Regions from separate parts of the Allorhizobium sp. nf9_anc genome, predicted to be linked through region 1. Evidence: riboswitches for the same ligand, from Rfam matches in the RefSeq annotation. Region 1 holds a riboswitch; the other holds the start of a gene.
The links. Region 1 has a riboswitch for thiamine pyrophosphate ahead of thiB (thiamine ABC transporter substrate binding subunit). Riboswitches for the same ligand answer to the same signal wherever they lie in the genome.

Region 1 (15,764 bases):
AGGTCATCAACTTCATGGAGCGCCTGAAGCAGTTCCATGAAGAGCAGAAGGCAGCGCTTGCCGAGCGCCGCCAGGCCTTGACCGCCGCGCGCCGCGCTGCCGGCTGAACCTCCTCAACCAGATCACCTCAAGATCCTATCTGAATTGGCTTGCCTCCTGCGAAGCCGGTAGCCGTGACCACTGTCCATAAGGCACCCCTCGGCCATGTGCGCCTGCCTAGTCATAGCCGTATTGCGCGATCCGTCCGAATTAGAACCCTTCTAAAAAACACTCGACAGCTTCCAATGGTGGCGCTAGAGTTCCATCATTGATTTCATACGAAGGAAGAAATTCATGAAGGGTGATCAGAAGGTCATTGAACGGCTCAACGAGGCGCTGTTTCTCGAACTTGGCGCAGTGAACCAGTACTGGCTGCATTACCGCCTGCTGAACGACTGGGGCTACACGAAGCTCGCCAAGAAGGAGCGCGCCGAGTCGATCGAGGAAATGCAGCACGCAGACAAGATCATCGACCGGATCATCTTCCTCGAAGGCCACCCGAACCTGCAGCAGGTCGCCCCGCTGCGCATCGGCCAGAACGTCAAGGAAGTGCTGGAGGCAGATCTCGCCGGCGAATACGACGCCCGCACCTCCTACAAGGCCTCGCGCGACATCTGTTACCAGGCTGGCGACTATGTCTCGATGAAGATCTTCGAACAGCTCCTGATCGACGAAGAAGGCCACATCGACTTCCTCGAAACGCAGCTCGAGCTTCTCTCCAAGATCGGCGAAGAGAAATACGGCCAGCTGAACGCAGATTCGGCCGACTCGGCCGAATAATCGGCTGCCGCCTCTGTCATGAAGGCCCCGTTCGCGGGGCCTTTTTCGTTTTCGGCTTTGCTACCCGCCCGGGCCGCTCCGATGGCAACCGGGATCAGCGGTCCCGTCGTGCCATGAACGCCAGACGCTCGAACAGATGCACGTCCTGTTCGTTCTTCAACAGTGCGCCATGCAGCTTCGGCAGCGCATTCTTCGCTTCGCCCCGCAGATCAGCCGGATCGACATCCTCCGCGACCAGAAGCCTGATCCAATCCAGCGCTTCCGATGTCGAAGGCTTCTTCTTCAGCCCAGGCGTTTCTCGGATCTCATAGAATTGGGTGAGTGCATTGCGCAGCAACGTCTTCTTGATGCCCGGATAGTGGACCTCGACGATCTTCTCGAGGATCTCGGCATCGGGAAAGCGGATGTAGTGGAAGAAGCAGCGTCGCAGGAAAGCGTCGGGAAGCTCCTTCTCATTATTGGAGGTGATGATGACGATCGGCCTTACCCGGGCCTTCACCGTCTCGCCCGTCTCGTAGACATGGAACTCCATGCGGTCGAGTTCCTGCAGCAGATCGTTTGGAAACTCGATATCCGCCTTGTCGATCTCGTCGATCAGCAGAACGGACTTCTTGTCGGCGGCAAAGGCTTGCCAGAGCTTACCCTGGCGAATGTAATTCTTGACGTCGTTGACACGTCCGTCGCCCAACTGGCTGTCGCGCAGGCGCGAGACGGCATCATATTCGTAGAGCCCCTGCTGCGCCTTGGTCGTCGATTTGACATTCCATTCCAGCATCTCGAGCCCGAGAGCCGCAGCCACCTGACGGGCAAGCTCGGTTTTGCCGGTACCAGGCTCACCTTTGACCAGCAGCGGTCGCTCCAAACGGATGGCGGCATTCACCGCGATCATCAGATCCTTGTCGGCAACGTAGTCGGCGGTCCCCTGGAACTGCATCGTGTCTCAGCCTCGTTCATCCTTGGCCGCAACCTAGTCACGCGCGTCACGGGGCGCAAGCGCGGCCCCGCTTTCGCCCTTTCACCAGATAAAGCTTGTATTTTGGCGCCAATCTGACAGGCTGTTTTCCACGAACGCTGATGCGTGTCCGTCTGCAAGTGCCCCATCCGCAAGGACGGACTTTCCGGCACCGGACATCACCGACCTTCTCCACGACCCGACTATAGCCGTCCGGACAGCACTGTCCGACAGCCAAGATCCGCACAACGGCAGGCTCCCGAACACCGGCAGGACGTTTCGTCTGATCCGCAGGTCTTCGGACGCCTGCCACGACCGCAGCTTCTCAGCTGCAGGAGACCCCATGACCAGACACGTCTATTCCATTGGCGACACAGTGGTTCTGAAGGACGGCCCCGTCCGTCTCGCTCGCAGCAATGGTGCCTGCAAGGTACTGGCAACACTGCCCGAGACGGGTGGAAGCCGCCAGTACCGCGTTCGGTTCGAAAGCGAGAGCTTCGACCGTTGCATCGCCGAATCCGACATCGATCCCAGCCGCAGCAAAGCATCTGCCCGGGCACCGGCGCCTGCCAACACCCCGAAGAAGGAAAGCACATCATGGCTAAAGGCCAACAGCGTTCGAACCGCGAAGTAAGAAAGCCGAAGCAGGACAAGCCCAAGGCCTCCGCTGCCCCGGTCTCGACCTTTGCTACGCAGATCAAAAGCGCCGAAGCGTCTTCCACCAAGAAGCGCTGAGACCTAAAGGCCCGGATCGCCTCTCAAAGGCCTTGTCCGGGCCTTTCGTTTGCCGGCACCCAAGCTCTCCCCTGCCGCATTGACCTTTCCCTTTTCCGTGAAGATGCGCTAAGGGCTGGCGCATGACTTCGACCTCGTTCACCCTCCTGCTCGGCGGCAGCCTGACCGTCACCGATCGCCTGCGGGCACTGACGCATGGCAGCCGCGTCATTGCGGCCGACAGCGGCATGCGCCATGCGGCAAACCTGGGTGTGACACCGGAGCTTTGGGTCGGTGATTTCGACAGCAGCGACGCTGACCTGATTGCGCGGTTTCCGACCGTCGAACGACGCACCTATCCAGCCGCCAAGGCCGTGACCGACGGAGAAATCGCGGTGGCCGAGGCAATCGCCCGCGGCGCCACCCGCCTGATTTTCGCAGGCGCCCTGGGTGGCGAACGTTCCGACCATGCGCTGCAGCACTATCTGAACGCCCTCGGCCTCGTCGAAGACGGCTACGAAGTGGTGCTGACCTCCGGCGAGGAAGAGGCCTATCCCTTTGTCGAGCAGAGCGAGCTTGCGCTCGAACTGCCCAAGGGCGCGCTTTTCTCCGTGCTGGGCTTTACCACGCTTGAAGGCCTGACGATCCGCAATGCCCGCTATCCCCTTCAGGATTTCCGGTTGCCCTTCGGCTCGTCGCGCACGATATCCAACCTCGCAGAGGGGCCGATCTCGGTCTCGCTTTCCCGTGGCCGGGCCATGTTGCTCGCCCGTCCCAATGATTTTTCCGGAGCCTGAAGCCTTGGCGCCTCCCATTCTGAAACTCGATGACATCCAGCTTTCCTTCGGCGGAACGCCCTTGCTCGCAGGCGCCGGCCTGCAGGTTGAGCCCGGAGACCGGATCTGCCTCGTCGGCCGCAACGGCTCGGGCAAATCGACCCTGATGAAGATTGCCGCCGGGATTGTCGAAGCACAGTCCGGCGAGGTGTTCCGCCATCCGTCCTCGACGATCCGCTATCTGGAGCAGGCACCGGATTTCGATGGCTATTCCACCGTTCAGGCCTATGCCGAGGCCGGCCTCGGACCTGGCGACGATCCTTACCGGGTTACCTATCTGCTGGAGCATCTCGGCCTGACGGGCCAGGAAGATCCGACCCGGCTCTCCGGTGGTGAAGCCCGTCGCGCAGCGCTCGCCCGCGTACTGGCGCCCGAGCCCGACATTCTGATGCTGGACGAGCCGACCAACCATCTTGATCTGCCGACGATCGAATGGCTCGAAGGCGAGCTGTCGAAGAGCCGCAGCGCGCTCGTTCTCATCTCCCACGACCGTCGCTTCCTGGAGAAGATCTCCACGGCCACCGTCTGGCTCGATCGCGGCCAGTCGCGCCGGCTGAACCGGGGCTTTGCCCATTTCGAGGAATGGCGTGACCAGGTGCTCGAAGAAGAGGAGATCGAGCAGCACAAGCTCGGCCGCCAGATCGAGCGCGAGGAACACTGGCTGCGTTATGGTGTGACCGCCCGCCGCAAGCGCAACATGCGCCGCCTCGGCAATCTCCAGGCCCTGCGCGCCAATTACCGCGGCCACAAGGGCCCGCAGGGCACCATCCAGGCATCGGCCACAGAAGGCAAGGAAAGCGGCAAGCTCGTCATCGAGGCCGACAAGATCATCAAGACCTACGGCGATCGCTCGATCGTCGCCCCCTTCTCGATCCGTGTCCATCGCGGCGACTGCATCGGTCTGATCGGCCCGAACGGTGCCGGCAAGACGACGCTTCTGAAGATGCTGACGGGCCAGCTCGCACCGGACGAGGGTGTCGTGAAGCTCGGCACCAATCTGGAGATTGCTGTGCTGGACCAGAAGCGCGAGGATCTGAACCCGGAAGATACGCTTGCCCATTACCTGACCGATGGACGCGGCGAGAACCTGCTGGTCAACGGCGAGCAGAAGCATGTGACCGGCTACATGAAGGACTTCCTCTTCCAGCCGGAACAGGCCCGCACGCCGATCCGCAACCTCTCGGGCGGCGAACGCGCGCGCCTGATGCTGGCGCGGATCATGGCCAAGCCCTCGAACCTCCTGATCCTCGACGAACCGACCAACGATCTCGACATCGAGACGCTCGACCTGCTGCAGGAAATCGTCGCCGGCTATACCGGGACCGTCATCCTCGTCAGCCACGACCGTGACTTCCTCGACCGCACCGTCACCTCGACGATCGCCCCTGCCAATCCCGACGCACCGGATGGTCGCTGGATCGAATATGCCGGTGGCTATTCGGACATGCTCGCCCAGCGCAAGGGTGTCGAAGACGAGCGCAAGCGGGTTGAAAAGGCCGAGAAGGCCAAGGCGCAGGAAGCGTCGGGCGGCAAGCCGGCCGGCAGCGCAAACAGCAAGGGCAAGCTCTCCTTCAAGCAGAAATTCGCGCTCGAAAACCTGCCGAAGGAAATGGAAAAGGCCGAGAAGGAAATCGCTGCGCGCGAAGCCAAAATGGCCGATCCCAAACTCTTCACCAAGGATCCCGCAACCTTCAACAAGCTCGCTGCCGAGATGGAGAAGCTGCGCGCCGATGTCACACGCATGGAAGAGGAATGGCTGGAGCTTGAAATGCTGCGCGAGGAGCTGGAGGGCTGAGGTCACCCGATCTTCGGCACTAAGCGGAAGTCACTCCCGTCTTCTCGAGGTGCACAGCCCTCGCGCCGGTCGCATCGGCAAAGGCCGTCGAGCGACCGAGATAGACCAGCGTCGTCTCGCTCATCCCGGCCAGCAGAGGCATCAGCCGGCCCACGGTCTCCGGCTCCAGCCCTTCCAGCACATCCTGCAAGATCAGGCAGCGCGGCTTACGCACGAGAATGTTGGCGAATGCCAGGGACATCTGCTGGTCCTTGTCGAGCACCCGCTCCCAACGCGCCCGCTCATCGAGACGACCCGCAAACTCGGCGAGCCCGACAGCACTCAGCGCCGCGGTCATCTCGGCGTCGGTAAACTGCGCCGAGGCTAGGGGGTAGGCGAGCAGGCTGCGCAAGCGGCCCTCGGGCAGGTAGCCCGATTGCGGAACGAAGACGATATCCGTCTCCCCCGGCAAGACAATCCGGCCTTCACCATATGGCCAGAGGCCGGCCATGGCGTGGAACAACAGCTTGCGGCTGACACCCTGATCGCCATTGATCATCACGCGGTCACCGGGCGCGATGACCACATTGCGCTCCTGAAACCGGAGGGCACTCTCGCAGGTGTCGCCATGGACACGGACGCAGATTTCCAGGTTCTCCAGCCGGAGCATGCCATCCTCGCTGCGCGCCAGCTCCAACCGGCCAGGCCCAGGCGTTATCGCACTCATGCTGGTGAGAGCCGCCCGAAAGACGGTGACGCGCATCAGTGCTGCACGCCAGTCGGCAATGGCGCCGAAATTGTCGACATACCAACGCAGAGCAGAATAGACCTGGGTGAAGGCGGCAGCGGCCATCATCAGGCCACCGAAGGAGATGGTCCCGGCGAAATAAGCGGGTGAGGCAATCAGGATCGGCACGATGATCGCAAGCCAGCCGAAACCGGCGGTCACCCAGGTCAGATTGGTCAGCGCCAGGGCCAGATGCCGGATCGAAGACAGCACACCATCCAGCGACTGGTGGATATGGCGCCGCTCGGTCTCCTCGCCATGCGTGAGCGCGATGGCTTCCAGATTTTCATTGGCGCGCATCAGGGAGAAGCGCAGATCCGCCTCTCGGGCATAGCGCTCCGCATTGAGCTTCGACAGGCTGCGCCCAACCAGTTGACTGAGCAGCGAGGCGACAAGCGCATAAACTAGGGCACCCCAGACCATGTAGCCCGGGATCTGGAAGCTGGTGTCCCCGCTGCGAAACGTGAAGTCACTCGACAGGCTCCAGAGAACGCCGATGAAGCTCACCAGGAGGATCGTGGCGTTGAACAGGCCAATCGAGAGCGACGTGGTCATCTCCGCAAGCTTGCGGGCATCCTCATGCAGGCGCTGATCGGGATTGATGCCGAGCGGGCTTGAGATCGACAGCCGGTAAGCTCGCGCCCCGTTCAGCCACTGATCCACAACGTCGCGTGACAGGCCTTCACGCATGTAGAGCGCCGTCATTTGGTTGAGCCAGGCCTGGATGACGTTGAGCACGAGAAGAACGCCCGCGATCATCGCGAAATTGCGCAGTTCAAGCAGGAAGGCGGTGAGGTCTCGCCTCTCCAGCGCATTGTAGAACGGAGCATTCCACTGGTTCAGCGCCACCGTTCCATAGGCGGTCGCGAGGATGACCACGACAAGAGCGGACGTGAAGGCGAGGATCCGGTTGCGGACTGAAGACTTCCAGAAACTGTCAGAAGCCATCCTGAGCTGGCGCCACAGACTGCCTTCGACATCGGCAACAAAACTCTCCAACGCCATTCCACCGCTCGATTTCGAATTCGCCATCAGCACCTGGCCATTTGACTGTGTCAGCCCTCCTACCATGGCGCACTTGACGATTTCCTGACAGCAACCGCGCCGCGGCCGATTGTCCGCACCTTGCGCAAGAGCAGCCGGCGCGCTATCTCAACCGTGCTCTAACGGGGTGCCTTCCGATCCTCCGGGACCGGAATGCTGAGAGGCAGTGATGCCAACCCGCGGAACCTGATCCGGTTAAGACCGGCGGAGGGATTAGACGCGTCGTTCGCAAAGCGCCCTATCCCGACATCAATTGTTTTTTGGAGGAGGGCGTCATGCCGTCAAATCTACCCGTATTCCTGCGCTCCGGCCTTGCCGCAGCCATCCTGTCCACCGGGCTTGCCCTGCCGGCAGCCGCTGCCGACAAGACACTCACCGTCTACACCTATGAGAGCTTTGTTTCCGAATGGGGCCCAGGCCCCAAGGTGAAGGAAGCCTTCGAGAAGACCTGCGCCTGCACGGTCGAATTCGTCGGTGTCGCCGATGGCGTTGCACTCCTCACCCGCCTCAAGCTCGAAGGCGAAACCTCGAAGGCCGATGTCGTGCTCGGCCTCGACACCAATCTCGTCGAGGAAGCCAAGCAGACCGGCCTGTTCGAAGCAAACGGCGTCGATGCGTCCGCCGTGAAAGTACCCGGCGGCTTCAGCGACGACGTCTTCCTGCCCTATGACTACGGCCATTTCGCCGTGATCTACGACACCGAAACGATCAAGACACCGCCGACGAGCCTGAAAGAACTGGTCGAAGGCGACCCGTCCCAGAAGATCGTCATCCAGGATCCGCGCACCTCGACTCCGGGCCTTGGCCTCCTGCTCTGGGTGAAGTCGGTCTATGGCGACAAGGCGCCGGAAGCCTGGGCCAAGCTCAAGGACCGCGTCCTGACCGTCACGCCGGGCTGGTCGGAAGCCTATGGCCTGTTCACCAAGGGTGAGGCGCCGATGGTGCTCTCCTACACCACCTCGCCGGCCTATCACATGGTCGCCGAAGAGACCGACCGCTACCAGGCGGCGGAATTCTCCGAAGGCCATTACATCCAGATCGAAGTGGCCGGTCTTCTCAAGAACGCGCCGGAAAAGGAGCTCGCCCGCCAGTTCCTCGCCTTTATGCTCCAGCCCGGCTTCCAGGACACGATCCCCACCAACAACTGGATGATGCCGGTCGCCGCGACCACCGAGCCCCTGCCGGAGGCTTTCGGCAAGCTCGTTGAACCCAAGACCACCTTCCTGATGAGCCCGGCTGAAGTCGCCACCAACCGTCAGGCGTGGATCGACGAGTGGCTCAAGGCCATGACGCTGAAGTAGCACCGGATGTTACGCCCGCTTCACCAGTCGAAACGACGGAGGCTGCCCGCGCTCGCGGGCGGCCTTTTCGTTCTTGTGGTCGTCCTGGGCTTCATCGGTATCGCACTCGCAGCCCTGCTCGCAGGGCGACTGTCCGGCGGCCTTCTCCAGGCCTTCGCCGACCCCGTCGTCCGCTCGGTGCTGTCTTTCACGCTATGGCAGGCTTTCCTGTCGACGCTTCTCTCGGTCGGCATTGCCCTGCCCGTCGCCAGCGCCCTCGCCCGGCAGCCCGATTTTCCGGGTCGTATCTGGCTGATTCGCCTGATGGCAGTCCCGATGGGCCTCCCCGTTCTCATCGGCGCGCTGGGGTTGATCGGCATCTTTGGCCGGAGCGGCATCATCAACGATGTCCTGACCGGCCTCGGGCTCTCCCAGCCGATCTCCATCTACGGGCTGACCGGCATCCTCATTGCCCATGTCTTCTTCAACCTGCCGCTTGCCACGCGCCTGATGCTGTCGGCTCTCGAGCGCGTGCCGGCGGAATACTGGCGCATGTCGGCGAGCCTCGGCTTCTCGCCGCTGTCCACCTTCCGCTTCATCGAATGGCCCGTGCTGGCGCGGGTCATCCCCGGCGCGGCAGGCCTGATCTTCATGCTCTGCGTCACGAGTTTCACCCTCGTCCTGATTTTCGGCGGCGGCCCGGCTGCGACCACGATCGAGGTCGCCATCTACCAGGCGCTGCGTTTCGACTTCGATCCGGAGCGCGCCGTGTCTCTGGCACTGCTTCAGATCACGGTTACGGGTGCAATCCTCCTCGGACTGAGCCTTCTGCCCGCGGCCTCCGACACGGGCGTCACGACCGGCCGCGCGTTTACGCGCTTCGACGGGCGACGTCCGTTGATCCGGGCAGCCGATGGCATCCTGCTCCTGCTGGTCACCATGTTTCTGATCCTGCCGCTCGGCCAGGTGATCGTCTCAGGCCTCCAGGCCGATCTCCTTCGGCTTCTCTCCCAGGACGCCTTCCAGCAAGCAGCACGCACCAGCCTCTGCGTGGCTCTGGCGGCCGGGTTGATCGCCACCCTGCTTGCCTATGGCACAGTCGCCGCGCGTGCCGAGATCACGGCTGCGCGGATTGCTCATCCCGGCAACCGGCTTTTGTCCATAACCCTCGCATCGGTCTCCTCACTGGTACTGCTCGTTCCGACCAGCGTGCTGGCCACCGGATGGTTCCTGGCCTTGAGGCCAAGAGGCGAGATAGCGAGCTTCGCACCCTTCGTCGTGACCGGGATCAATGCGCTGATGGCGCTTCCGTTTGCGGTGCGGGTGCTGGAACCCGCCTACAGGGAACACAGGGCCTGCACGGGACGACTAGCCGAAAGCCTCGGGCTCTCCGTTGCACAACGGCTGCGCCGCGTCGATTGGCCGGTGCTGAAGCGCCCGCTTATGACCGCGCTCGCCTTCGCCATGGCCCTGTCCCTCGGTGACCTGGGTGCGGTGGCACTCTTCGGTTCGGAAAACATCACCACGCTGCCCGCCCTCATCTATTCCAGGATGGGCAGCTATCGCAGCACCGATGCCGATGGGCTGGCCCTTCTGCTCGGCGCCATTTGCCTGGTACTGGCCATGATCGGGGCGCCCGGCAGAGGAAAACATGCAAATGAGCGGGAGACACCCGATGCGCGATGACCCCTCGACCAACATCCGTCTCGCCGATGTCCATCTCACGCTCGGCAGCCGGAAGTTCCATTTCGACTGCGGTATCAACGAAGGGCAGGTGACGGCGGTCGTTGGCCCGTCCGGATCGGGGAAGTCGACCTTGCTCAATCTGATCTCGGGTTTCGAGAGACCGGACAGCGGACGAATTCTGATCGACGGGCGAGACGTCACCGAACTCGCCCCTGCAGAGCGCCCCATCTCGCTGGTCTTCCAGGACAACAATCTGTTCTCCCATCTGGACCTGTTCACCAATATCGGACTTGGGATCCATCCGGCGATGCGGCTCACGCCAGCTGACCGCAACGCAATTTCTGACGCCCTCGTGCGGGTCGGGCTCGATGGGTACGAAAGCCGGCTGCCAGGCTCCCTCTCCGGCGGCGAACGACAAAGGGCAGCCTTTGCCCGGGCACTGGTGCGGCATCGGCCCGTACTTTTGCTCGACGAACCGTTTGCGGCCCTTGACCCCGGCCTGCGCGCGGCTATGGTCGAACTGCTCGTTGACCTCCACGCTGAAACACGAGCCACCATTCTTCTCGTCACCCATTATCCGCGCGATGTCGATCGCCTGGCCGATCATGTGCTTTTCATCGAGGATGGCCATGTCCTCATCGACGCTCAGAAGGACGTTTTCCTGACTCGGGGGGACCTGCCAGCGGTCGGGAACTTCCTCGGCACACCACCGTTTGCACCTCAATCGCCTTAATTTGGTCGCCCAGGCCTGCCATGCGCGTGGGGAATGGTAGTTCCTACGGTCAGACCATTGGTCATTTCAAATGGCGCGACTATCTTCTGGAGCATGCGGCGTTTTCGCATTATGTGAAGGACTGCCGGATCGGCGCTAAGCGATGCCGGCAGAAGGCAATTGGATGCTGCACCCGGCGGTCTGCCTATCGGCGATCGTTTGGGCACAGGGTGAAGGGGCAGGATGCAGTTTTTGAGCCGGAACAGCGCGATGGCTGCCGAAACGTATCGGCGGCGCCGGCCCTTCAGGCTCGCGTCGAGCGTTGCGGTGCTTGTCTCAGCGGGCTTGGTGCTCTCCTCCTGCCAGTCGCTCTTCGAACAGGCCTATGAGCCGTCCGTCGCGCCATCACGCAATCCGCAAATCGTCGACGAAGTCCAGAAGGGCGATCCGCGCGCTCAGATGGGCGCCCGCGAGCATCCGCGCATCGTCGCCTCCTATGGCGGGGAATATTCCGACGCCAAGACCGAGCGCCTCGTCGCCCGCATTGCCGGCGCTCTGACGGCGGTCTCGGAAAACCCGAACCAGTCCTATCGCATCACCATCTTGAATTCGCCGGCAATCAACGCCTTCGCCTTGCCCGGCGGCTATCTCTATGTGACGCGCGGCCTCCTGGCTCTGGCGAATGACGCCTCGGAAGTGGCTGCCGTTCTCAGCCACGAAATGGCCCACGTCACGGCAAACCACGGCATTGAGCGTCAGCGCCGCGAAGAAGCCGAAGTGATTGCCAGCCGCGTGGTGGCCGAAGTGCTGTCCAGCGATCTCGCCGGCAAGCAGGCACTCGCCCGTGGCAAGCTGCGCCTCGCCGCATTCTCGCGCCAGCAGGAACTGCAGGCCGACGTTATCGGGGTGCGCACGCTCGGCGAAGCCGGCTATGATCCCTATGCCGCGGCCCGTTTCCTCGATTCCATGGCGCGCTACAGCCAGTTCACCTCCGTCGACCCCGATGCCGACCAGAGCCTTGACTTCCTGTCGAGCCACCCCAACGCTCCCCAGCGCGTCGAGCTGGCCAAGCGCCACGCCCGCGCCTTCGGTCCGGAAGGCACCCATGGCGAAACCGGGCGCGACTATTACCTGAACGGCATCGACGGCCTGCTCTACGGCGACAGCCCTCAGGAAGGTTTCGTGCGAGGCCAGACCTTCCTACACGGGCAGCTCGGTATCCGTTTCGATGTGCCGGTCGGGTTCCAGATCGACAACAAGGTCGAAGCGGTCCTGGCCACCGGCCCGGGTGATGTTGCGATCCGGTTTGACGGCGTGGCGGACAGCCAGAAGATCAGCCTGCCAAATTACATTTCGAGCGGATGGGTAACCGGCCTGCTGCCCGACACGATCCGTACGATCACCGTTAACGGTCTCGAAGCCGCAACAGCCCGGGCCTCTGCCGACCGCTGGGACTTCGACATCACGGTTATTCGGATCGGCCCACAGATCTTCCGCTTCCTGACCGCCGTGCCGAAAGGCAGCCCGGCTCTGGAGACGACCGCTGCCCAGCTGCGTGCATCCTTCCGTCGCATCACCTCGCAGGAAGCGGCATCTCTGAAGCCACTGCGCGTTCGCGTCGTAACTGTCGCGGCGAATGACAGCATCGGCACCTTGTCCGCGCGGATGATGGGCACTGACCGGAAGCTGGAACTCTTCCGCCTGATCAATGCGCTCGGGCCGACCTCAACGGTCAGCCAGGGCATGCGGGTGAAGATCATCTCCGAGTGATTGGCTTAGCGCCGCCCAACAAAAAAAGCCGGCACGAAGGCCGGCTTTTTTGTTTGCTCATTTGGATATCAATAAGCCATTTCCAGCCGTGCTGAAGTCGGCGCCTTGTCAGTGAGGGCGACCTTCAGCTTTTCCAGGGCCCGCGTCTCGATCTGGCGAACTCGTTCCTTGGAAATGCCGAGTTCGGCACCGAGTTCTTCCAGCGTAGCACCGTCTTCGGTCAGGCGCCTCGCCTTGATGATCCGGCTTTCGCGCTCGTTGAGGCGGTTCATGGCATCCCTCAACCATCCGTTCCAGCGTTCGCCGTCGATGATCGATGTGACCTGCTCATCGGGGAGAGCTTCCTTGCTTTCCAGCATTTCCAGCTGCTCCGTGCCTTCCCCATTGCGGCCGGCGACAGGCGTCTGCAGAGACGCGTCATTGCCGGAAAGGCGTGCGTCCATCGACTGCACGTCCGAGAGGCTCACACCGAGGGCCGTGGCGATTTCCTGATGGATCGCCTGATCTGAGAGACGGTTGTCACCCTGGGCGAGCTTCGCGCGCAGGCGGCGCAGGTTGAAGAACAGTGCCTTCTGGCTGGAGCTCGTACCGCCGCGGACGATCGACCAGTTGCGCAGGATGTAATCCTGCATGGAAGCGCGGATCCACCAGCCGGCATAGGTCGAGAAGCGGACTTCCCGGCCGGGGTCGAAACGAGCGGCCGCTTCAAGAAGGCCGATATAGCCTTCCTGGATCAGATCGTTGAGCGGCAGACCGAAGCCGCGGAACTTCGAGGCCATAGCGATGACCAGACGCATATGGGCCTGGGCAATGCGATTGCGGGCGCCCTGGTCGTCATGCTCCTTCCAGCGGATCGCGAGATCGAGTTCTTCCTCACGCTCCAGATAGGGCTGCGACATGGCATACTTGATGATGTGTCTGTCAGCGGATGTGGCTTTCATCGGACATCTCCATGGTCTCTTGGACCGCAGGCCTCTTGCAGGCCCTCTTGCCGGCATTGTCTCCTGAACGAGTGAACGTCGGTCAGGTTCCAACGAATGCCGGGCGCGGTGGTGGTTGCGTCGCTCTCATCTGCTTGTCTGACCAGTATTACGCGCCCCATGCGACATCGGATTGCCGGTCGGGGTGCGACCTTCTGTCGAGGAGGGGTGATCACGCGGAAGTGAGAATCGGAGCCGATTGAGCGCTGCAAAGACCTGGAAACGCAAAACGGCGCGGGTTGCCCCGCGCCGTCAAATTGAAGCTGAAAGACCTGGCTTAGGCGGAAAGCGCCTTGAACTCCGCAAGGATGGCATCACCCATCTCGACGGTGCCGACCTGGCGGCAACCGTCAGCCATGATGTCGCCGGTGCGAACGCCCTGATCGAGCACGTTGGCGATCGCCTTCTCCAGACGGTCGGCTTCCGCCACCATGTTGAAGGAGTAGCGCAGGCACATGGCGAAGGAGGCAATCATGGCGATCGGGTTGGCGATGCCCTGGCCCGCGATGTCAGGCGCCGAACCGTGGACAGGCTCGTAAAGTGCCTTGCGCTTGCCCGTCTTGCCGTCGGGCGCACCGAGCGAGGCGGAGGGCAGCATGCCGAGCGAACCGGTCAGCATGGCGGCAACGTCGGAGAGCATGTCGCCGAACAGGTTGTCGGTCACGATGACGTCGAACTGCTTGGGCGCGCGGACGAGCTGCATGCCACCGGCATCGGCCAGCATGTGGTCGAGCTTGACGTCGGAGAACTTCTCCTTGTGCGTTGCCGTCACGACCTGGTTCCACAACACGCCTGACTTCATTACGTTGCGCTTTTCCATCGAGCAGACGCGGTTGTTGCGGGTGCGGGCCAGTTCGAAAGCGACGGCGGAGATGCGCTCGATTTCGTAGGTATCGTAAACCTGCGTATCGACAGCGCGCTTCTGGCCATTGCCGAGATCGGTGATCGTCTTCGGCTCGCCGAAATAGACGCCGCCGGTCAGTTCGCGAACGATGAGGATGTCGAGACCTTCGACCAGCTCAGGCTTCAGCGACGACGCATTGGCGAGCGCCGGGTAGCAGATCGCCGGACGCAGGTTGGCGAACAGTTCGAGATCCTTGCGCAGGCGCAGAAGGCCAGCTTCCGGGCGCACGTCATAAGGTACGTCGTCCCACTTGGGGCCACCGACGGCACCGAAGAGTACGGCGTCCGCAGCCAGCGCCTTCGCCATGTCTTCTTCCGAAATCGCCGCGCCATGCGCGTCATAGGCGGAACCACCGACAAGACCTTCATCGGTCACGAAGCCGGCGCCCTGCGCCTCGTTCATGTAGGCGATGATCTTGCGGACCTCAGCCATGGCCTCGGGGCCGATGCCGTCACCGGGCAGCAGGAGAAGATTGCGAGCCGTCATGGAAACCCTCCACTCGAAAAAGAAGTCGCGGTTTCTTACGCGCGGGGCTGGGCCTTTTCAAGCGAGATAGGCCGGAAACGGTACGGTTCGGGGAACTGCAGAAGAGGCTTTGTAGGTTGACCCGTCGGATGGCGAGGTCCAAAAGACAGCATCCCTCCAGCATGTTCGAGTTCACCATGCCTCTCTCCCCCCTGCATATTGAAACCCCGCTTCTGCGCACCGCAGCCGACTATAGCGAGAGCGGCCTACCGCTCTGGCTGAAGCTCGATGCCTTGCAGCCCTCCGGCAGCTTCAAGCTGCGCGGCGTGGGCCTGCTCTGCCAGCATGAAGTCGCCAAGGGCGCGAAGGAAATCTTCTGCGCGTCCGGCGGCAACGCAGGCATCGCGGCAGCGGTCGCCGGCAAAGCCCTGGGAGTACCGGTGACCATCGTCGTGCCGGAAACGACGTCGCCCGAGGTTCGCACCCGGATCGCCGCAACCGGCGCCAAGGTTCTGGTGCATGGTTCGGTCTTCGATGAAGCGAACGCTCATGCCGTAGCTCTCGCGACAGAACGCAAGGCGGCCTATGTGCACCCCTATGACCACCCCCTCCTCTGGGAAGGTCACGCCACTCTGATCGATGAAGTGGTGAAGGCTGGGGCCGAATTCGACTGCGTGGTCACCAGTGTCGGCGGCGGCGGACTGCTCGCTGGCATCGTCGAAGGCCTGAAGCGCAATGGCCTGGGCGACGTGCCCGTGATTGCAGTCGAGACGGAAGGGGCTGCCTCGCTGAACGCCGCCGTGGCCGCCAAGGCGCGTGTGACGCTTCCGGCGATCACCTCGATCGCCAATTCGCTGGGTGCGCGCCAGATCGCGCAACACGTATTCGACCTTCTTGACACGCATCCAATCGAAAGCGTGACAGTGACCGATGCGCAGGCCGTTGCCGCCTGCCTCAAGTTTGCCGATGCGCAGCGGATCCTGGTCGAACCAGCCTGCGGTGCAGCCCTGGCCGTGGCGGACGTGCATTCGGATAGGCTGT
Region 2 (15,764 bases), 550 kb from region 1:
GCAGCTCCTGCCTCGATGCGGAAGGAGCCGGACATGCCGAGATGGGCAATCACGGTCAGGTCATCCTCAAGGTCGATCAGCAGGTATTTTGCGCGCCGCGACAGGGCTTCGATCCGGCGCCCCTCGACCCTTGCGGCAAAATCGCGCGGCAGGGGGAAGCGCAGATCAGGGCGGCGCAACTCCAGGCGCCTGACCCGCGCGCCTTCCATTGTCGGCGCCAAGCCGCGACGTACCGTCTCTACCTCTGGCAATTCCGGCATTTCAGCCCATCTTTCTGTTTGAACCGCTTCTTTAAAGGTCTATAGACCAGCCAGCCTTCGGCTTCTTCAGCGCAGATAGCGCGTCGGAAGCCTTTTCGCTATGGTCTGCCGACCGTTCCGTTACGTGGAGTGAACCGATGACTGCAAGCCGCATTTCCGCCGAAGGCGGCATGGAAACCTCCTACGGGTTCCGCCAGGTCGACGAGCAGGAAAAGCAGGGCCTGGTCAATGATGTCTTCCACAAGGTGGCCAAGCGCTACGACATCATGAACGATGTGATGTCGGCCGGTCTGCACCGCGTCTGGAAGGATGCGCTGGTCGCCTCGCTCAATCCCCGCAAGGATGCCAACTATAAGGTGCTCGACGTAGCCGGCGGCACGGGTGACATCGCGTTCCGCATAGTGGAAGCCTCCAATCGGCTGGCCCATGCGACCGTACTCGACATCAACGGCTCGATGCTCGGGGTCGGTGCTGAACGCGCAGAGAAGAAGGGGCTCTCCCCCAATCTCACCTTCGTCGAGGCCAATGCCGAGAGCCTGCCCTTCGAGGACGCCACTTTCGACGCCTATACGATCGCGTTTGGCATTCGCAACGTGCCGCATATCGATGTGGCGCTGTCGGAAGCTTTCCGCGTGTTGAAACGGGGCGGACGGCTTCTGGTGCTGGAATTCTCGGAAGTCGAACTTCCGCTGCTCGACAAGGTTTATGATGCCTGGTCGTTCAACGCGATCCCGCGCTTCGGCAAGATGATTACCGGTGACGCCGAGCCCTACCAGTATCTGGTGGAATCGATCCGCAAATTCCCCAACCAGCCTGACTTTGCGCGGATGATCGAGCGCGCTGGCTTCTCCAATGTCCGCTTCACCAACTATACCGGCGGCATCGCGGCATTGCATTCCGGCTGGAAGATCTAAGCCGCATGAGCACGATCGGGGCATATTTCCGCCTGGCGCGGGTCGGCTGGGTGCTGGTGCGGGAAGGTGTTGTCGCGGCGCTGCCCTCCGAGGGTCTACCGCCGCTCGTCGGCATCGCCAAGGCCGCCGTCGCGCCGTTGGCGCGCAGCCGGGCGAAGTCCGTAGACCGTTCTGACAGGCTTGCGAGTGCGGTGGCACGGCTCGGTCCCTCCTATGTGAAGATCGGCCAGTTCCTCGCGACGCGCCCCGATGTCGTCGGTGCGGATTTTGCCGAAGATCTCGCAGGCCTTCAGGATCGGATGGCCTTTTTCCCCACCGAGGCGTCCAGGTCGACGATCCAGGAGTCACTCGGTCGTCCGGTCACCGAGCTCTATACGCATTTCGGCGAACCGATCGCTGCAGCCTCCATCGCGCAGGTGCATCCGGCCGAGGTCGCAACGCCCGATGGCCCCCGCAAGGTTGCGGTCAAAGTCATCCGCCCGGGCGTGCGCAAGCGTTTCGCCGCCGATCTTGAGGCCATGTATCTCGTCTCCCACCTGCAGGAGCGCTTCATTCCCAATTCGCGGCGCCTGCGCCCCGTCGAGGTGACGAAGACGCTTGAGCAGACCACCAAGGTCGAGATGGATCTTCGGCTCGAGGCAGCAGCGCTGTCCGAAATTGCCGAAAACACCAAGGCCGATCCGGGCTTCCGCGTGCCAGAAGTCGACTGGGAGCGCACCGGCCGCGACGTCGTCACCATGGAATGGATCGACGGCGTCAAGATGTCCGACGTCGAGGGCCTGAGGGCCGCCGGCCACGATCTCAATGCGCTCGCCGACACGCTGATCCAGTCCTTCCTGCGCCATACGCTGCGGGATGGCTTCTTCCATGCCGACATGCATCCCGGCAATCTGTTCGTCGATCCCACAGGCATGATCGTTGCGGTCGACATGGGCATCGCCGGCCGGCTTGGAAAGAAGGAACGGCGCTTCCTCGCCGAGATCCTCTACGGCTTCATCACGCGCGACTACATGCGCGTGGCTGAGGTGCATTTCGAGGCGGGCTATGTGCCGTCGCACCATAATGTCGCGAGCTTCGCCCAGGCGATCCGGGCAATTGGCGAGCCTATCCATGGGCAGCCGGCCGAGACCATCTCGATGGGCAAGCTGCTGACGCTCCTGTTCGAGGTCACCGAAATCTTCGACATGGAAACGCGTCCCGAACTGGTGATGCTGCAGAAGACGATGGTGGTCGTCGAAGGTGTTTCCCGCATACTCAATCCCCGCTTCAATATGTGGAAGGCCGCCGAGCCGGTCGTTTCTCACTGGATCCGCGACAATCTCGGGCCGAAGCGCATCGCCACCGACCTCAAGGACGGCGCCAAGGCAGCGCTCAGACTTGCTGAAGCGTTGCCGGAGATCGCCGCCAAGACCGAGAAGCTGCATGGCGAGATCGTGCGGATGAGCGAGGAAGGCCTTCGTTTCGATGCCGATACTGCGGAGCGGATCGGGCGGGCCGAGGCGCGGCATACCAGGCTCGGGCGTGTGGCGCTCTGGGTCATCGCCGTGGCTGCCGTCGTCATTGCGGCGCAGTTGTCCTGAGCCGCCTCATCGGCAGCAGGTAAACCAAATTTTCTTGATCTTTCGATGGAACAAAGTCGTGAATGCCGCGTTGGAACGGCGTTACGCTTTTCTTGTTCCTTCAGGAGTTCCATGTCCGCCACCCAAACCGGCTTCGTCCGGTCCACGCTGCTCTTCCTCCTGATCGGCACCGGAATTCTCATCGGGATCATCGTCGCGACCTTCGGTCTCGTCGAGCGCACGCGCTCGACCTTCGACTACATCCTGCAGGAACGTAACATCCGCCGCATGGCGGCCAATCTGATGCAGAAGCTGACCGATGCCGAGACGGGGCAGCGCGGCTTTGTCATCACCCGCGACGAATTGTTCCTGCAACCCTATGAAGGCGCCGCAAGCGAAATTCGTGACGACGTGGAAGCCCTGGCACTCGCTGTGAAAGATCGCCCGATCAAAGCGCAGCAGATGGATGCCCTGCGCGACAAGGTGCGGGGCAAGCTCGCGGAGATGGGGCAGGCAATCAACCTCGTGCGCAGCGGCGAGCAGGACCAGGCAATCGAACTGGTTCAGAGCGATGTCGGCCGCGAATTGATGAACGACATCCGCCAGATGCTGGATGAGTTCAAGGAACTGTCCGACGCCAATGTCGACAGCGGGACGAAAGACCAGCTCTCGGCCACGCAGCAATTGCAGTGGATCACGATCGGCGGGGGTATCGCGATCATCGCCGTGATGGGCGGAGCAATTCTCGTGGTTGCCCAGCATGTGCGTGCATTGGCGTCTTCGAGACGCGAAGTCGAAGTGCTCAACCAGGGCCTGGAAGCACGCGTCGCCGAGCGTACTGAAGATCTCATGCAGGCGAACCAGGAAATCCAGCGTTTTGCCTATATCGTCACGCATGACCTGCGGGCGCCGCTCGTCAACATCATGGGCTTCACCGCCGAACTGGACGCTTCGCTGAAGGCCCTGCAGGCCTATGTGCTGAACGACGGCAAGCCGGTGTCGGAAGACCAGATCCGGGAGGCGCGACTGGCGGCTTCCGAGGATCTGCCGGAGGCCATCGGCTTCATTCGTTCGTCGACCAAGAAGATGGACGGCTTGATCAATGCCATTCTGAAGATTTCCCGCGACGGACGGCGTCAGCTGAAGCCCGAAATCGTTGAGCTGCAGCCATTGCTGGAAACGATCACCAACAGCGTGTATCACCAGATCAGCGAGAGCGACGGCAAGATCGATCTCGACATCCAGGCCCCTCGTCTCAATACCGACCGGCTCTCGGTCGAACAGATTCTCGGTAACCTTTTCGATAATGCTATCAAATACAAGCATCCGGATCGGCCCTTGACCCTCGCCGTCCGAACCACGCCCGAAGGGCGACACATGGTTCGGATCGAAGTGGAGGACAACGGCCGTGGCATTGCAGAACAGGACCACGAACGCATCTTCGAACTCTTCCGCCGTTCCGGTCAGCAGGACCAGTCCGGCGAAGGCATCGGCCTTGCTCATGTCCGCTCGCTCGCGCGGAATCTCGGGGGAGAAATCACCGTTCGCTCCCAATTCGGAGAGGGATCGACGTTCGTCCTGCGACTGCCATCTGACCTGTCACGCTTGGTACGGAGTTGAATATGAAAGCCGTGGGTAAAGAAGTCACCATCATCATGGTCGAGGACGACGAGGGTCATGCCCGTCTGATCGAAAAGAACGTACGTCGCGCCGGCGTGCACAACGACATCATCCCGTTCACCAATGGGACCGAGGCGCTCGACTATGTTCTCGGCAAAGATCGCAGCGGCAAGGTTTCAGAAGATCGCTATTTGCTGATCCTGCTCGATCTCAATCTCCCCGACATGTCGGGCACCGATATTCTCGAAAAAATCAAATCAAATCCGCATACGCGACGGCTCCCGGTCGTCATCCTCACGACGACGGATGACGAGCGCGAAATACAGCGGTGCTACGATCTTGGGGCCAATGTCTATATCACCAAGCCTGTCGATTACGACAATTTCGCCAATGCCATTCGCCAGCTCGGATTGTTCTTCTCCGTCATGCAAATTCCCTGACGGCGGCCCGGCGATGCGCTTCAGCGTCCTATACATTGACGACGATGCAGCCATCGCCCGGCTGGTGCAGAAGCATATGGGCCGCCTCGGACACGAGGTGGCACATGCAGAGAATCCAGACGAGGCGCTCCACCTCCTGCAGACTGAAACCTTCGATGTCGTCGTGCTTGACCACTATCTGCGCCAAACGACCGGCCATGATGTGCTCGCCCGCATGCGGGAGGCCGAGATCGATGTGCCCGTGGTCTATGTCACCGGGTCCAACGAGGCGCAGGTTGCGATCGAAGCGATCAAGGCGGGTGCTGCCGACTATGTGATCAAGACCGTCAGCGACGACTTTCTCTCGCTGCTGTCGAGCGCCATCGAGCAGACGGTGGCAAACGCACAGCTGCGGGCGGCAAAGGTCCGGGCCGACGAAGAGATCCGTCTGGGCAAGGAGCGGGCAGAAGCCCTTCTCGCCGAGGTGAACCACCGTGTCGCCAATTCGCTGGCGCTGGTCGCAAGCCTTCTCAGGCTGCAGATCTCCAGCGCCAGGAGCGAAGAGGTGAAGGCGGAGCTTGCAGAGACCCAGGCGCGCATTACCGCCATCGCCGGCATGCATCGCAGCCTCTACACCTCGGACGATGTCAGCCGGGTCGAACTCGACCGGTATCTCAGCCGCCTCACCGCAGAACTCTACAGCTCGCTGCACAGCGCGGAAAAGCCGATCCGCCTGCTGCTCGATGCCGATCAGATTTCGATGAGCGCGGACAAGGCGGTTTCGGTCGGCATGATCGTGACCGAACTCGTCACCAATGCCTTCAAATATGCCTATGCCCCCGGGCAGCCCGGCGATATCCGCGTGCACCTGAAGATGCTCCCCGACGGTGCAGCGATGCTGCGCGTCGAAGACGACGGCATCGGCATCGATCCTGAGAGTGCGCCCAAGGGTACCGGCCTTGGCAGCCGTATCGTCAAATCCATGGCGGCGACGCTGGGGGACGGGCTGCATTATCTTGAAGGCACGAATGGCACCGTGGCCGAGGTTCCCCTGAAGCTCGACGGCACGGGCTGAGGCACGTTTACCACTCTGGCGTCCGGTGATTTGCCAGCGACCCGATTTGCGTTAGGGTCGCGCCGCAGACATTAAGGGTTGTTCTTCATGAGCTTGGCCGGAAAGCGCATATTGCTAATCATCGCAGGCGGCATCGCCGCCTATAAGAGCCTGGACCTCATCCGGAGGCTTCGGGAGCGCGGTGCAAGCGTGCGCCCAATCATGACCCGTGGCGCCCAGGAATTCGTCACGCCGCTTGCCGTCGGCGCTCTCTCGGCCTCGCATGTCTATACCGAGCTGTTCTCCCGCGAGGATGAGCAGGATGTCGGCCATATCCGGCTGGCGCGCGAATGCGACCTCGTGCTCGTCGCACCCGCCACCGCCGACCTGATGGCGAAGATGGCAAACGGGCTGGCCGATGACCTTGCCTCGACCGTGCTGCTTGCCACCGACCGTCCCGTGCTGATTGCACCAGCGATGAACCCGAAGATGTGGGCACATCCGGCCACGCAGAGAAACTTTGCGGTGCTCCAGCGCGATGGCATCCAGGCGATCGGACCGATGGAAGGCGAGATGGCCGAAAGCGGCGAGCGCGGGCGCGGCCGAATGGCCGAGCCACTCGACATCGTTGTCCGGGTCGAAGATCTGCTCTCAGGTCCGAAGCCACTGAGCGGCATGAAAGCTATCGTCACCTCAGGGCCGACCCATGAGCCGATCGATCCGGTGCGCTATATTGCCAATCGCTCCTCGGGCAAGCAGGGGCATGCGATCGCGGCAGCCCTGGCACGTCTCGGCGCGGATGTGACGCTGGTTTCAGGGCCGGTCACGATCGCGGATCCCGTGGGCGTAAAGACCCTTCATGTCGAGCGCGCCGACGAGATGCGCGACGCCGTCCTATCCGCCCTTCCCGCCGATATTGCCGTGATGGTCGCCGCCGTCGCCGACTGGCGGGTGGCGACGTCTGCGGAACAGAAAATCAAGAAGCAGCCGGGCGAGGCGCCGCCGCCGCTCGAGCTCACGGAAAACCCAGATATACTCAAGACTGTCGGCCATCATGCCCAGCGTCCTCGTCTCGTCGTCGGCTTTGCCGCGGAGACCGAGAATGTCGAAGAAAACGGTAAGGGCAAGCTCGAGCGCAAGGGCGCCGACCTGATCGTCGCCAACGACGTGTCCCCGGAAACCGGGATCATGGGCGGCGACCGCAACCGGGTGAAGCTCATCAGCCGGGACGGCGTGGAAGGCTGGCCGGATCTTTCCAAGGACGAGGTCGCCGAACGGCTGGCGCTCTGGATCGCAACCCAGATCGGGGGGACCGGCGCATGAGCCTGTTTACCCGCCCTGATTTCGATGCCTTTACCGAAGGCTTCGCCGGAACCACACTCATCGACCAGTGGGACAGCCGTATCGCCAAGGTCGGCGACAAGGTCTTTGCACTGCTGACAGACGCCGAACGGCGGATCTGCTTCAAGGTCAGCGAGGAAAGCTTCGAGATCCTCACATCACTTCAGGGCGTGTCGCAGGCCCCCTATTTCGCCAAGCGCAAATGGGTGACGGTGAACCCGGATACGGAACTCAGCGAAGCGGATGTGCGGGAATATCTCACGCGCTCCTATCGCACGGTCAGCGCCTCGCTGACACGCAAGCTGCGCGCGGAACTCGGCATCGTCGAGTAAAGCCCAGGTCTCAGCCTGCCGCCATGGCCGGCTGACGGATCTGGTCCACGCGGGTGCGCGCGACCTCCGGCTTGAACTCGGCGGCATCCAGTCCGTTTTCGCTGAGGATCACGGCACTGCCGGCGGGAATTTCCACCCAGGTATCGGTCTCGTCGTTCAGAGGCTCCGACACGAGACAGAAGCTGCCCTTCGGCCCCATGGGTGCTGCAAACAGCGTCGGCGCATATTCGTCCGTCGAATAGCGTACGGCATAGAGCGTCTTGCCATCGGAGAAGGCCGCTGTCAGGCGGATGCGGGCCGTGCCCGTCAGATGCAGGCTGATCTGCTCGACGAAGCCCACGGCCTCGCTCATGGCGGCGATCGGGCGTTCCCGCAGCCCGAACTGGAGGGCGAGCAGGAAAAGCAGCTCGCTGTCGGTCGTGCCGACGCGTGCGTGGAAATGCTCGTCATCCAGCATGCCTTCCATCGGCCGACGGATGCGATCGAAATTGTCGATCTGGCCGTTGTGCATAAATGACCAGTTTCCCTGCACGAAGGGATGGCAGTTGTCGCGGCGGGTGGCGCCATGGGTCGCGGCGCGCACATGGGCGAGGAAGAGCGGGGAGCGGATCTGGCTTGCGAGGCTCTTCAGATTGCAGTCAGACCAGGCCGGCAGCACATCCCGGAAGCGGCCGGGCTCAGGGCGGTCACCATACCAGGCAAGGCCAAAGCCATCGCCATTGGTCGCCGTCTTGGCGCGGGTCGCACAATGGGATTGCTCGATCAGGGAATGCGCAGGCGAGGTGACAAGCTCCTCGAGGAAGATCGGAACGCCACGGTAAGCTGCCCAACGACACATATGCTTTTTGCCCCAGTTCCATCGAACCGACTGCTCGTTTTCAACAGTCTTGGCCCGATAGACTAATGATTTGCAAACATGGCATCCTTCATGACAAAATTTTGTCGGGCAGTGCAACATTCTTCCTGACGTTGACTGGCACAAAAGTGAACACTGCGTTCTGTTCAGCGGGCCTGCGTGCACCGGCCCCCTCGCCTATATTGCCACCTGAGCAAAGAGCCGTTTCCCGAGGAGGCCCCGAATGTCCATCCGCCCCGTCAAGCATGAGAGCCGTGCCACGCCGACCATGGAGGGTGCGGGCGTGAAGCTGCACCGCGTCTTCGGCTTCGGCGATCCCTCGATGACCGACCCCTTCCTGATGATGGACGATTTCCGCAACGACGAGCCGATGGATTACGTTCGCGGCTTTCCCTGGCATCCGCATCGCGGCATCGAGACGATCACCTATGTGCTGGCCGGCACCGTCGAGCATGGCGACAGCCTGGGCAACCAGGGCATGCTGGGCGCGGGTGATCTGCAATGGATGACCGCCGGCAGCGGCATCCTGCATCAGGAAATGCCGAAGGGCGACTTCGCCGGCCGCATGCATGGCTTCCAGCTCTGGGCCAACCTGCCGTCTTCGCTGAAGATGACGAAGCCGCGCTATCAGGACATCAAGTCGCCCGAGATCCCCGTTGTCATCGATGATGACGGCACGTCTGTGCGGGTTATCTGTGGCGACTTCTGGGGCAAGAGCGGCCCTGTCGACGGCATCGCTGCCGAGCCAGTCTATCTCGACATCTCGGTGCCGCCCGGCAAGCGCAAGACATTCCCGGTCGATACCTATCGCTCGGCCTTCGCCTATATCTTCGCCGGCTCCGGCTCGTTCCGCGACGCATCCAAGCCCTTCGGCGTCAAGGTCGAGAAGGAATACATGGGCGAGGAGCTGAATATCCGCGACCTCTCCGGCAACCGGACTCTAGTCGTTTTCGACACCGGCGACGAGATTACCGTGCAGGCCGGCGAACAGGGCATCCGCTTCCTGCTGGTGACCGGCAAGCCGATCAAGGAGCCAGTCGCCTGGCACGGTCCGATCGTGATGAACACCCGCGAGGAACTGATGCAGGCGATGAAAGAGTTGCAGAACGGAACCTTTATCAAGGCCGATCATTAACCCCACGCAGTCAAGTTCACTTCAACCCGGCGTCTCCAGCGCCGGGTTTTCTTTTTGCCTGAATTCACCGTCTCTGAGTTCAAGCCGGCGTCGAGGCCTGCCAAAGCGCATGGAAATGGTGGACCGGTCCGTGCCCGGAGCCAACCGACAGAGTGCCCGATGTCCGAACGGCCTCCTTAAGCCAGGTCTTGGCGGTGCGTACGGCCTCCTCGACATTTCTCCCCTTCGCCAGTTCAGCCGCCAGCGCACTCGACAGAGAGCAGCCGGTGCCATGGGTATTGCGGGTCTCGATACGGTCGGCCTCGAACCAGGTCACCTGTCCGTCCGCCACCAGCACATCAGGGCTTTCGCCACCGGCAAGATGGCCACCCTTGATCAAGACGCCGCGGGGGCCGAGCGTCGTCAGCCTGATCGCCTGGGATTCCATGATGCGCCGGTCGCAGGCTTCGGGATCGCCGAGCAGGGCTGCAGCCTCAGGCAGATTCGGCGTGAGCAAGGTTGCAAGCGGCAGGAGTTCAGTCTTCAGCGCCTCGACGGCATCCGGATCGAGCAGGCTTGCCCCACCCTTGGCGATCATCACGGGGTCGAGCACGATGGGAATGCCGCGATGGGGCTTCAGCGCCTCGGCGACGGCCCTTGCGATCCCGGCATTGGCGATCATCCCGATCTTCACGGCATCGACCCTGATATCGGTAAAGACCATGCGGATCTGCTCGGAAACGAATTCGGGATCGAGCGGCACAACGGCAGAGACGCCTTGCGTGTTTTGCGCCGTGAGCGCGGTGATGGCCGCCATGCCATAGCAGCCACGGGCGGAGAAGGCCTTGAGATCGGCCTGAATGCCGGCACCACCGGAGGGATCGGAGCCGGCGATGGAAAGGACATTGCGGATTGGGTAGGCTGTCATGTCTGCTTCTCCTCAGACGGCGAAGAAGCGACGGGCAGGACGCGGAGAGCCCGCGGCACCCGAGCGACTCCCTCCGCCAGCATGATCTGGTTCAGGTTCAAAGGGTGCTTCTCAGCCCGGCTTGCGCCAGACGCCCCTGTCTCTCGTGTCAAAGACTAGGGCAGAGAGAAGGCCCTGTCACCTGTCATCCCGGCCTATCCCGATTAAGTGTTTGCAGGCCGGGTTCAGAGCCGGTACGGGAGCCTCAACGTGCGTTCGACCAAAGGATCCAGGCCTTGCATCATTCCCCCGACCGGCTTTTCGACCGCTTCTATGACGCCTTCCTCTTCGATATGGACGGCACGCTGCTCAACTCCATCGCCGCGGCCGAGCGCGTCTGGAGCCGCTGGGCGCTCAAGCATGGGCTTGATCTCCAAACCTTCCTGCCGAGCATGCATGGCAAGCGCGGGGTCGACACGATCAGCGCGCTGAACCTGCCCGGCATCGATGTGGTGCAGGAGGCCCTTGAAGTGGAGCGCGGCGAGATCGAGGATCTCGAGGGCATCGTTCCAATCCCGGGCGCCATCGCCTTCCTTCAGAGCCTGCCGGCCGAGCGCTGGGCGATCGTGACCTCGGCACCATCTGCCCTCGCCCGCGCGCGCATTGGCGCTGCCGGCCTGCCGCAGCCACTCCAGATCGTTACAGCGGAAGACGTGAAGATCGGTAAGCCCGATCCCGCCGGCTATCGCCTTGGGGCCGAGCGGCTGGGTTTCGATCCTTCCCGCTGCCTGGTGTTCGAGGATGTGCTGGCCGGCGTCAGGGCTGGAGAGGCTGCGGGGGCCGATGTCGCCGTCATCACGGCCACCCATGCCCATCCGCTCGAAACCTCTCATCCGACCATCGCCAGCTATGAGCATCTGCGCGTCGATTTCCACGCTTCGCAGGGGCTGCGGATCGGGCCTGCGCGCTGAGGGGAAACGCGGGGCGCTCAGCCGCCCCGCACTGGTCGCACTCTCATCAGAACTGCTTCTGAAAATTCAGTTTGACGGATTGCGCATTGCCACGGTTGCTGTAGCTGCCGTCGAAATCCAGGCCGATCGTCGTCATCGGGGCGATGGGCATGTCGATGCCGGCCTGCAGGACGAGGCTGTTTTCCGCGACCGTCTTGCTGGAGGTGACGAAATCGCTGCCACCGGAAAAGGACAGGGTCGAGGCCGTTTCCGTATCGCCAAAAGCATGCTGCCATCCGGCAGCCCCCCGGACTGTTGCATTCACGCCGGCCAGCGCCACCTCGGTCCCGGCCCGGAGACCGATATTGGTGAAGGTGAGGTTCATGTCGCTCGCCGCGCGCGACAGGGAGGCGGCACCACCTTCTTCGGTGAAAGCGGGCGTGTGCATGTGGACCTGGGCGAGGTTTGCGAAGGGCTCCAGGCGCACGTCCTGGACCTTGATCTCATAGCCCAGCTCCGCAAAGGCCTGTGCGGTGTTCGTCCCGTAGTCCGCCGAGAGCTGGTCGGTGAAGCCGCCAAAATCGACCGTGCGTTCGGTCGAGACCTGCTGGTGCTTGTAAAGCGCACCGAAGCGAAATGCGAGCGCACCCCACTGGTTGCCGCCATAGATCCCGATATCGAAATCATCGCTGTCGCCGCTCGACAGACCGTCGCTCAGCTCGAAGGATGCCGCGCCGTAACCGCCGAGAATGCCGAGGCGCCAAGTGGTGTCGGCCAGCACTGTGTCGATGCCGAAGGCTATGCCGCCGATCGAGTTTGAGAGATCGGCATCGCCGTTCTCGCCGAAGCTCTTGCCCCAGCCGCCATAGGCTTCGGCCCAGGCAACGGGGCCGGCCTTTTCCGGCGTCACCAGGATCGACTCTGCCGCCAGTTCTGCCGGGGTCTTCGCCTTTTCTTCGCCATAGGCCAGCGCAGCGGTATTGCCACCCGTGGTGCTGCCGAGGGAGACGACATTGGTTTGGCCGGCGCCAACGGAACCGAAGGCGGAGCGCATGCGATTGCCGCCCAAACTGCGGATCAGGCCGCTATTATCCAAGCTCGCACTGACGCTCTGGCCATGGACTTCGCCGGAAAGCTGCTGGAAGGCCGTCGAGGCCGCGTCATCGTCCAGGACGACAACCGCGTCGTAGACCGCATTGCCCGAGCCCAGGCTCTCGATTGCGCCTGCCGTCGCAGACTGGTTCGTCGATTGCGCGATATCGGCGAAGTCGGTCGCATTGCGGGTCAGTGTCATCGTCACATCATTCGCATCGTAGCCGAGCGCGGCATCAAGGAAGCTGTAATCCGTATCGACCGTGTCGAAGGTTCCGGTCAGGCCGCCATCGGCTGAGAGAATGACATAGGACTGGTTGGCCGCATAACCGCTGGAGGGCCCTACATGCAGAACGGAGCCTCCGGTGAGGGTTGCCGTGCCCGTGGCATGCAAGAGGTCGCTGGCGCCGGTCGAGGTGTTGACGTCGACCTCATAGCTCGCGCCCGCGTCGAAGACCAGATTGCCGTCGACCGTCAGGGTTCCGACGCCGGAGCCCCCGGGGGTGACCGTGGCACCACTGGAGACCGTGGTCTCCCCCACCGTGCCCGTCCCGCTCAGCGTTCCCCAGCCGGAGACGGAGAGTGTGCCGCCAAGCGTGGCGTTGACGAGGTTTAGCGTGCCGCCGCTGATATTCGTATCGCCGGTGAAAGCGCTGCCATTGCCTTCGTAGATGACCGTGCCATTGGCCACAGCGATCTCGCCGGTTCCTTCGATGCGCGCGTCGAAGGAAACATCATCACCGCCGAAATTGAAAACGAGCTTGCCCGTACCGTTGCCAAAATCGATTTCGTTGACATCGAAACTGGCACTGCCGCCCGCCGTCTGCCCAAGGGCTGCGCCGATGATGAACGTGCCTGTGGAACCAGCCTGCCGGGCAATCTTGATCTCGTCTGCGGAGACGAAACCGCCGCCCGTGACAATCAGCGTGCCAGTGCCCGCGTTGCCGATCAGGAGGTCCCCGGTGGTGGCCCAGGTCGAGCCATTGCCTGAAACCGTGGCGGTACCTGTCGATCCGGCTTCATTGCCGATGAGACTGCGCAGCGAAGTCACGTCGCCGCCCAGGGCGATGGTCATCGCACCATTTCCGAAACGGCCAACATTCAGGTCGCTCGAAACGGTCCAGCGTGAACCATTGCCGGTGACGAGCATCTCGCCATCGGCTCCTGCCAGATTGCCGAGAATACCCTGCAGGTTTTGAATCCGGCCACCTGCCGAGATCGTCACCGAGCCTTCTGACAGGTTGCTATGACCGACGATAAGGTCGCCGCTCATGACCCAGCTCGAACCCGTGCCATTCACTGTGGCTTCGCTGTTAGAGCCGTTGTCCGTGCCGACATAACCGTCTGTACTCGTCAGGTCGCCGCCGGTCAGAAGCTGGAGCGTACCATCACCGACATTGCCGACGAAGAAGACACCGGTGTTCTGCCAGAGGCTGCCGTCGCCGGAGATCGTGACGAGGCCGGATCCGGAGGCATCGTGGCCGATGAGGCCACCGGTCGAGGTGATCTTGCCGCCATTGGTAATGTTGACGGTGCCTTCGCCCAGCCCGCCGACGCTGATGCGGTCGGAAAGGTTCCAGAGCGAGCCCGTTCCGTCGACATTGACCGTGCCTTCCGACCGTGTGCTGTCGCCCAGGATTGCAGAGGTGCCGTTGACGGTCGCGCCGGCGAGGATATCCAAGGTTCCGTTGCCTGCGACCGAACTGGACGTGTCGGAGCGATCGCCACCAACAAGGAGGGCACCAGTGGTCCAGCTGGAGTCCGTGCCGCTGACGGTGACAGAGGACGTCGAGTGGCGGCCGATGACAGCACTGCCATTCGACACCGTGGCACCCGCGAGAATGTCCAGTGTGGCGTCACCGAAGGAGCCGACGAAGAGCTCTCCGGTGTTGACCCATGTGGTCCCTGCACCCGTGACCGTGACGCTGCTGCCGTCAGTACCCGCCCCACTCCCGATATAGGCCGCCGTTCCGGATACATCGGCGCCTTCCTTGATCAGCAGGGTGCCGACACCATCGCCACCAATCGTCAGAGCATTTGAGAGCGTCCACTGCGACAAGGTCGCGACCGTGGCACTGCCCGAGGAGCCGATGCCGTCCGCGATGACCGTGCGCCCCGTCGTTGCCGTGGCGGCCTGCTCCAGGGTGAACGTGCCGTCTCCTGCATAGCCGATATAGAAACTCGTCGCTTCGAAACGGCTCTGGTTCGAGACGTTGAGCGTGCCCTCTCCTGTGAAGCCTGCGCCGAGATAGACGACGCCGCCGAGAAATTCGCCCTGGGTCAGCACGTTGACGGTGCCGGTCCCATTGTTGCCGATATAGGTGGAACCCGTATTGGCCCATTCCCCGAGGTTGCCGCTGACCGTGATCGTGCCAGACGAACCGCTGTTGTAACCGAGGGTCGTGTTGGTGGTGTTGAGCCCGTTCTGAACGGTGAGGCCACCGGCAGACACAATGCCGACGAAGAGGTTTTCTGCCGCCGCATCCTGACCATTGATCACGACGCCCATCTGGCCGATGCGTGCATCATCGCCAGCCACCGGTGCACCGGTGCCCCATTCCCAGTTGCTGCCCGTGAACCAGTCAGTCGAGGTTGCGCCAGTCCAGCTGACCGAGCCGGCCTGTGCTGCACCTGTCAGGAAAGGCAGGATGCTTGCCGATGTCAAAAGCGCCCGCAGGCGGGCCTTACGAGAAAATGTCTTGAACAAAACGCCCCGGTCGCAACGACCGCCCACACAAGATTTGAAGTTGTATGAACAGTATCACGCCGAGGCGAACAGCAAAGGTCAGTATCCGGCCAAAATCCGCAGGGATTCGGACCACTTCTGGGCAGATTACGGCTTGGTCACGCCGCCTTGGCGACGTGATATTCCTTGATGGCAACCATCTTGATTGCCGGGTAGCGCTCGGACTCGTAGCGCAGCGAGAACTGGTCCTGCGCCATGAAGACCGGGTCGCCGTCGAGATCCCGGCAGATGTCGCCGCGGCGCTGGGTCATGAACTTTTCCAGATCGTCCTTGTTCTCGGCCGAGATCCAGCGGCAGACGGAGAAGCGCGACATTTCGAAGGAAACCGGCAGGCCGTATTCGCCCTGGAGGCGTTCCTTCAACACGTCGAGCTGCAGCGCGCCGACGACGCCGACGATGGCGGGCGAGCCGTCTTCCGGCGAGAAGAGCTGCACGACGCCTTCTTCTGCCATCTGCTGCAGGGCTTCCTTCAGCTTCTTCGCCTTCATCGCATCTTCCAGCCGCACGCGGCGAAGAATTTCCGGCGAGAAGTTGGGCACGCCCTGGAAGACGAGGTTCTCGCCTTCGGTCAACGTGTCGCCGATGCGGAGCGTCCCGTGG

Region 2: linked by a shared signal. The riboswitch ahead of thiD (bifunctional hydroxymethylpyrimidine kinase/phosphomethylpyrimidine kinase) and the one ahead of thiB (thiamine ABC transporter substrate binding subunit) in region 1 are both predicted to bind thiamine pyrophosphate.

What each region holds. Positions count from the first base shown of each region.
Region 1 covers NZ_CM150481.1:4,026,723-4,042,486, reverse strand. The annotation lists gene AC02Y0_RS19715 ((2Fe-2S)-binding protein) at 1-107, shown strand, start outside; gene bfr (bacterioferritin) at 334-819, shown strand; gene AC02Y0_RS19705 (AAA family ATPase) at 914-1,753, opposite strand; gene AC02Y0_RS19700 (cold-shock protein) at 2,115-2,405, shown strand; gene AC02Y0_RS19695 (thiamine diphosphokinase) at 2,629-3,282, shown strand; gene AC02Y0_RS19690 (ABC-F family ATP-binding cassette domain-containing protein) at 3,287-5,116, shown strand; gene AC02Y0_RS19685 (ABC transporter ATP-binding protein/permease) at 5,136-6,914, opposite strand; TPP riboswitch at 7,040-7,156, shown strand; gene thiB (thiamine ABC transporter substrate binding subunit) at 7,202-8,227, shown strand; gene thiP (thiamine/thiamine pyrophosphate ABC transporter permease) at 8,234-9,892, shown strand; gene AC02Y0_RS19670 (thiamine ABC transporter ATP-binding protein) at 9,882-10,625, shown strand; gene AC02Y0_RS19665 (M48 family metalloprotease) at 10,875-12,374, shown strand; gene AC02Y0_RS19660 (RNA polymerase factor sigma-32) at 12,443-13,315, opposite strand; gene leuB (3-isopropylmalate dehydrogenase) at 13,632-14,744, opposite strand; gene AC02Y0_RS19650 (pyridoxal-phosphate dependent enzyme) at 14,921-15,764, shown strand, end outside.
Region 2 covers NZ_CM150481.1:3,472,190-3,487,953, forward strand. The annotation lists gene mutM (bifunctional DNA-formamidopyrimidine glycosylase/DNA-(apurinic or apyrimidinic site) lyase) at 1-260, opposite strand, end outside; gene ubiE (bifunctional demethylmenaquinone methyltransferase/2-methoxy-6-polyprenyl-1,4-benzoquinol methylase UbiE) at 398-1,174, shown strand; gene ubiB (2-polyprenylphenol 6-hydroxylase) at 1,180-2,754, shown strand; gene AC02Y0_RS16945 (sensor histidine kinase) at 2,866-4,353, shown strand; gene AC02Y0_RS16950 (response regulator) at 4,356-4,793, shown strand; gene AC02Y0_RS16955 (sensor histidine kinase) at 4,807-5,847, shown strand; gene coaBC (bifunctional phosphopantothenoylcysteine decarboxylase/phosphopantothenate--cysteine ligase CoaBC) at 5,935-7,149, shown strand; gene AC02Y0_RS16965 (MmcQ/YjbR family DNA-binding protein) at 7,146-7,499, shown strand; gene AC02Y0_RS16970 (class II glutamine amidotransferase) at 7,510-8,337, opposite strand; gene AC02Y0_RS16975 (pirin family protein) at 8,579-9,490, shown strand; gene thiD (bifunctional hydroxymethylpyrimidine kinase/phosphomethylpyrimidine kinase) at 9,570-10,397, opposite strand; TPP riboswitch at 10,449-10,545, opposite strand; gene AC02Y0_RS16985 (HAD-IA family hydrolase) at 10,730-11,347, shown strand; gene AC02Y0_RS16990 (autotransporter domain-containing protein) at 11,394-15,125, opposite strand; gene AC02Y0_RS16995 (peptide chain release factor 3) at 15,263-15,764, opposite strand, start outside.